2 regions of the Streptomyces sp. NPDC029138 genome follow, and region 2 is predicted to be linked to the other one. Evidence: riboswitches for the same ligand, from Rfam matches in the RefSeq annotation. Region 2 holds a riboswitch; the other holds the start of a gene.
What was found. A riboswitch is a leader RNA that binds a small molecule or an ion and turns the genes downstream of it on or off. The one in region 2 is predicted to bind glycine.

Region 1 (3,180 bases), on a different contig from region 2:
ACGATCGCGGCGGCCTTGCCGGGCACCCGCGCGGTGAGCGTGTCGAAGTACGCGCCGTGGACGATCTCCACGCCGCCGGCCTTCAGCCCCTCGGCGAGGAGCGTGGCGTACCGGTGCGTGCGCCGGGCGATGGTCTTCAGGCCCTCCGGCCCGTGGTAGACGGCGTACATGCCGGCCATCACGGCGAGCAGCACCTGCGCGGTGCAGATGTTGCTGGTCGCCTTCTCCCGGCGGATGTGCTGCTCACGGGTCTGGAGCGCGAGGCGGTAGGCCTTGTTGCCGTCGGCGTCGACGGAGACGCCGACGAGCCGGCCGGGAAGGCTGCGCGCGAACTTCTCGTGTACGGCCATGTAGCCGGCGTGCGGCCCGCCGAAGCCCATCGGCACACCGAAGCGCTGGGTCGTACCGACGGCGATGTCCGCCCCCAGCTCGCCCGGCGAGGTCAGCAGGGTCAGCGCGAGCAGGTCGGCGGCGACCGTGACGAGAGCGCCCAGCTGGTGCGCCTGGTCGATGACGGGCTTGATGTCCCGTACGGCACCGGAGGCGCCCGGGTACTGGATCAGCACGCCGTTGATCTCGCGCTCGGCGATCTCCGCCGGGATGCCGTCGCTGAGGTCGGCGACGACGACCTCGACGCCGGTCGGCTCGGCGCGGGTCTCGATCACGGCGATGGTCTGCGGCAGCGCGTCAGCGTCGACCAGGAACACACCCTTCTTGTTCTTGCCCATGCGCCGGGACAGCGCCATCGCCTCGGCGGCGGCGGTGCCCTCGTCCAGCAGGGATGCGCCGGAGGTGGGCAGGCCGGTCAGGTCGGCGACCATCGTCTGGAAGTTCAGCAGGGCCTCCAGGCGGCCCTGGGAGATCTCCGGCTGGTACGGCGTGTAGGCCGTGTACCAGGCCGGGTTCTCCATGACGTTGCGCAGGATGACGGGCGGCGTGAAGGTGCCGTAGTAGCCCAGGCCGATCATGGAGCCGAGGACCTGGTTGCGGTCGGCGAGCGAGCGCAGCTCGGCGAGCACCTCGGCCTCGGTACGGGCACCCGGCAGGTCCAGGGCGTCGGCGTTCTTGATCACATCCGGGACCGCGGCGGCGGTCAGCTCGTCCAGCGAGCCGTATCCGACCTGCGCGAGCATCTTGGCCCGCGCCTCCGGGTCGGGCCCGATGTGGCGCTGCTCGAACGGGGTGCCCGCTTCGAGTTCGGAGAGCGGAATGCGATGGGCGGTCATTGCGGAGGCCTCCTGGTCTGACGCGACCTGCGAGGGGCACCACGGCGCGGGTACCCCGACGGCCTCCCCCTCTGTCATCTCGACCTGAGAGCTTCACCGGACGCCCGTGGGCACCGGCTTTCACCGTCGGTGAGGGCGGAAGCCGATCGACATCCGCCCTGCTTTCCAGAGTGACCTCGTCCGTGCGGTACGTGAGCCTGAGAGATTCCGGGGAGGATTTGCTCCTTCGGCGCCTCCGAGGTGGTCGGAGGACTCTCCCGCACGGGGTCAGCAGCCGCTGTCAGCGTACCAGCGAGGTCAACGCCAGGGCCTTCGAGTGGCCGCCTCCTTGAATGTGCTCTTTTGTAGTGCTTACGGATGAGTTGCGACCACGTGGAGGGAGAGGGACCGTGCAGACCGACATCGATCCGCGCAACCTGATCGGCCGCAAGGCGTTCGACCGTAACGGCACCAAGATCGGCACCATCGACGAGGTGTACCTGGACGACGCGACCGGCGTGCCCGAATGGGCGGCCATACGCACCGGCCTGTTCTCCCGGGACGCCTTCGTGCCCCTGGAGCCCAGCGAACTCGTCGAAGGCACCCTGCACGTCCCCTTCGACCGCGCCCTGATCAAGGACGCCCCCGACTTCGGCGTGGGCCGCCATCTCTCCCCAGAACAGGAACTCCAGCTCTACCACCACTACGGCCTGGACGTGGCCTCACCCCCCAACGTCCCGGACCACGACTTCGGCAAACTGGCGGGGTCGGAGGAGGCCTGATCGCGGCTTCCTCCCTGGTCGCGTGCCTCTTCCGGGGTCCGGGGCGGAGCCCCGTGCGGGTGGGAGACATCCGAAACCAACGGCAACGGATCGGCGGCCTCCAGCGCAGGATCGTCGACGAAAAACGTCCGCACCCGCCCCGGAGGGGACTGCGGCGTCTCGAACCGCACGGTCACCCGCCCCAGCCCACTGCCCTGCACCCATCCGTGCCCGTACTCGGCGTGCCGCACATCCTGCCCGGCCCGCCACTGCCGCTCGACAGGCTCCGCCCGCTCCACGGCAGCCTCCACCGCCCCCTTCTCCGGCTCCTCCTCCGCAGGCACCGGCAGCGCCTGCGCGAACAGATCCTCCTGCGTGTAGTCGGCGAGCCCGGACACCCCCACCCCGAGCAGCCGCACCCCTCCCGTGGTGTCCACGGAGTCCAGCAGCCGCGCCGCCGCCTCACGGATGACCACGGGGTCGTCCGTGGGCCCTCTGAGCGTCTCGGACCGGGTCAGGGTGGAGAAGTCGTACCGCCGTACCTTCAGCACGATGGTCCGCCCGGACAGCCCGGCCTCGCGCAGCCGCCGCACACACCGGTCGGCCAGCCGCTGCACCTCCAGGCCGACCCGCAGCCGGTCGTGGATGTCCACGTCGTACGTGTCCTCCACCGACACCGACTTGGTCTCCCGCTCGGCGACCACGGGCCGCTCGTCCCGGGCCAGGGCCATGGCGTACAGCGCGTGTCCGTGTGCCTTGCCCAGCAGCCGGACGAGTTCGTCCTCACCCGCCTCGGCCAGTTCCTCGACCGTGCTGATCCCGGCCCGGCGCAGATGGTCCCCTGTGGCCGGCCCGACCCCCGGCAGGGTGCGCACCGGCATCGGTCCCAGCAGCGCCCGCTCGGTGCCCGGCTCGATGAGCACCAAGCCGTCCGGTTTGGCCTGCTCGGAGGCGATCTTCGCGAGCATCTTGGAGGCGGCGAGCCCCACCGACCCGGTGAGCCCGGTGACCGCCAGGATGTCCGCGCGCAGCTTCTCCCCGGCCCGCCGCGCCGACTCCTCGTCCCAGGCCGCTTCCCCGGCCTCCAGGTCCACGAACGCCTCGTCCAGGCTCAGCGGCTCCACCAGCGGTGACAGCTCCCGCAGCAGCGCCATCACCTGTTCGCTGACCGCCCGGTACAGGGTGAAGCGCGGCACCAGATAGGCGGCGTTGGG
Region 2 (3,180 bases):
GCGGGGGCGATGGTGTACGACATATGGGAACCGGCCACCAGGCGCAGCTGTTCCTCGGAGCTGAACACCGGGACGTACACCTGGCCGTCGATGTCCATCGTCGGCAGGTCCAGCGGGCCGCTGTGCGGGCCCCCGCCGTTGGGCAGCGGTATCCACAGGAAACTCCGCCCGAGGACCTCGATGATCCGGCCGCCCGCCGAGGGGATGCCGAGGGAGGCCGACAGCACCTCCTCCAGCTCGTTGCCGGGCCAACCGCCGTGCGGGTGGGGGTGCGCCTGTGCCGGGAAGTCCGCGTGAATGTCCGCCGGGAAGTCCATCTGCCTACCGCCTGCTGGGAACCACTGCTGTGAGCAAGAAGGCTAGCGGGTGGCTGTGACAGTGCCTCACCGCGTGAAGCCGACCCGGCTCAGGACGTCCGCCGCGTCCCGGTCCAGCAGCACGGCCGCGCCGCAGCCTGCGGGCAGCTCCCCCTTCTCCGCCGCGCGCAGCAGCCGGGCGGTCGCGCGGCGGTGGCGGCGGAAGGCGTAGCGGGAGACGCCCCGGCCGCGCTCGCGCTGGCCCGCCCGGGCCGTCTCGGGGCTGACGTCGAGGAGGAGCAGGTGCAGGGTGGCGCCGCGGCGCCGGGCCTCGCGGGCCAGCCAGGCGCGCACCCAGGCCTGGGTGCCGCAGTCGTGCACGACGACGCCCTCGCCGGTGCGCAGGGCCCGGCGCAGCCCGGCGTAGTGGGCGAGGCGGACCAGGGGGCGGTAGAGCGCGTAGGGGACGAAGCGGGGGACGCGGGCGTCCCAGCGGTCGCGGGTGTCCTGGGAGTCGACGCGGTGGCCGGTGACCGCGCGGTGCATCAGCGTGGACTTGCCGCTGCCGGGCAGACCGGTGATCACCACCAGGTCGCGGGGGCCGAAGAGCAGGGCGTGCGGGCTGCGGCCCGCGCGGTCGCGCAGGTCGCGGACGACCTGGACGGGGCGGTCCGCGCGGCGCTCGCGGGCCAGGGCGGAGGGCTGTCCGGGCACCGCGATGCCGGCGTCGGTGGCGTAGGCCGATGTCCTGTTCACCGTGATCGTCCTCCCCAGTGGGCTCGGTCATCCCCATGCCCGTTGTATGTAAAGAGAAGGTAATGGGCAACGGTAGGTGGTTCGTGTGCGTTCTGCCACAGCTCGGTCACAAGCAGCACGCTCTGGATGGCCGGGGTGCGGCGTGCAATGATGTGCCCGCCAACTGCATACCGGCCGCTTGAATCCGCGCGGGAGAGTTCCCAGCCCCGGGCTGGGACGCCGAAGGAGCAAGTCCCTCCCTTGAATCTCTCAGGCCCCGTTACCGCGCGGGCGAGGCACATCTGAAAAGCGGGCCGCTGTGTCAGTGGCTCCACCCAAGGTGCAAGCCGTGATCGTCCCTGTGGCGGTCGTGGCGAACCTCTCAGGTTCCGATGACAGATGGGGAGGAACGTTCCTCGCCTGTCCGCTCGCCCTGGGAGACGACCGTCCGATGAGCAGCACTGAACTCCGTCACACCGCGCTCGATGCCGTGCATCGCGCGCTCGGTGCGACGATGACCGACTTCGCCGGCTGGGACATGCCCCTGCGCTACGGCTCCGAGCGCGACGAGCACCTCGCCGTGCGGACCAGGGCCGGTCTCTTCGACCTGTCCCACATGGGCGAGATCACCGTCACCGGCGCCGAGGCCGCCGCGTTCCTGAACCACGCCCTGGTCGGCAACATCGCCTCCGTCGGTGTCGGCCGCGCCCGCTACACGATGATCTGCCAGGCCGACGGCGGCATCCTGGACGACCTGATCGTCTACCGGCTGGCCGAGACCGAGTACATGGTCGTGGCCAACGCCTCCAACGCCCAGGTGGTGCTGGACGCGCTGACCGAGCGCGCCGCCGGCTTCGACGCCGAGGTCCGCGACGACCGGGACGCGTACGCGCTCATCGCCGTGCAGGGCCCGGAGTCCCCCGGCATCCTGAAGTCCCTCACCGACGCCGACCTCGACGGCCTGAAGTACTACGCCGGCCTGCCCGGCACGGTCGCCGGCGTCCCGGCGCTGATCGCCCGCACGGGCTACACCGGCGAGGACGGCTTCGAGCTGTTCGTGAAGCCGGAGCACGCCGTCGAGCTGTGGCAGGCGCTGACCAAGGCGGGTGAGGGCGCCGGGCTGGTCCCGTGCGGGCTGTCCTGCCGGGACACGCTGCGCCTGGAGGCGGGCATGCCGCTGTACGGGCACGAGCTGACGACGTCCCTCACCCCGTTCGACGCCGGGCTCGGCCGCGTGGTCAAGTTCGAGAAGGAGGGCGACTTCGTCGGGCGCGAGGCGCTCGCCGACGCCGCCGCCCGGGCCCAGCAGAACCCGCCGCGGGTCCTGGTCGGCCTGGTCGCCGAGGGCCGCCGGGTGCCGCGCGCAGGGTACGCCGTCGTCGCCGGCGGCGAGGTGATCGGCGAGGTCACCTCCGGTGCCCCCTCCCCCACCCTGGGCAAGCCGATCGCCATGGCCTACGTCGACGCGGCGCACGCGGCGCCGGGCACCGAGGGCGTCGGCGTGGACATCCGGGGCACCCACGAGCCGTACGAGGTCGTGGCGCTGCCGTTCTACAAGCGCCAGAAGTAGACACTGGGCGCGGTCGCGCCTCCCTGGGCCCCCGGTCCGTGGCCGGGGCGTGACCCTGCGCACATTCGCCCGCTCACCAGCGGTTTCCCTAGTCCCCCCGTCATCAGCACTCCCGCGTGTACAGGAGAATTCAGGCCATGAGCAACCCCCAGCAGCTGCGCTACAGCAAGGAGCACGAGTGGCTGTCGGCCGCCGAGGACGGCGTCGCGACGGTCGGCATCACGGAGCACGCGGCCAACGCGCTCGGTGACGTCGTGTTCGTTCAGCTCCCCGAGGTCGGCTCCACGGTGTCCGCGGGCGAGACCTGCGGCGAGCTGGAGTCGACGAAGTCGGTGTCCGACCTGTACTCGCCGGTCACCGGTGAGGTCACCGAGGTCAACGAGGACGTCGTCAACGACCCGTCGCTGGTGAACTCCGCCCCCTTCGAGGGTGGCTGGCTGTTCAAGGTACGCGTCGCGGAGGAGCCGGCCGACCTGCTCTCCGCCGACGAGTACACCGCTTTTTCCGCCGGCTGAGGAGTCGTAGCCGTATGACTGTCCTGAACACGCCCCTGCACGAGCTGGACCCGGAGATCGCCGC

Region 1: linked by a shared signal. The riboswitch ahead of gcvP (aminomethyl-transferring glycine dehydrogenase) and the one ahead of gcvT (glycine cleavage system aminomethyltransferase GcvT) in region 2 are both predicted to bind glycine.

The regions. Positions count from the first base shown of each region.
Region 1 is NZ_JBVHWM010000010.1:9,244-12,423, reverse strand. Features, by position in the region: gene gcvP (aminomethyl-transferring glycine dehydrogenase) at 1-1,226, opposite strand, end outside; glycine riboswitch at 1,402-1,496, opposite strand; gene ACZ4WH_RS11865 (PRC-barrel domain-containing protein) at 1,616-1,987, shown strand; gene ACZ4WH_RS11860 (DNA polymerase IV) at 1,909-3,180, opposite strand, start outside.
Region 2 is NZ_JBVHWM010000040.1:21,206-24,385, reverse strand. Features, by position in the region: gene ACZ4WH_RS27180 (enhanced serine sensitivity protein SseB) at 1-317, opposite strand, end outside; gene ACZ4WH_RS27175 (AAA family ATPase) at 384-1,052, opposite strand; glycine riboswitch at 1,232-1,327, shown strand; glycine riboswitch at 1,328-1,440, shown strand; gene gcvT (glycine cleavage system aminomethyltransferase GcvT) at 1,483-2,601, shown strand; gene gcvH (glycine cleavage system protein GcvH) at 2,739-3,116, shown strand; gene glyA (serine hydroxymethyltransferase) at 3,131-3,180, shown strand, end outside.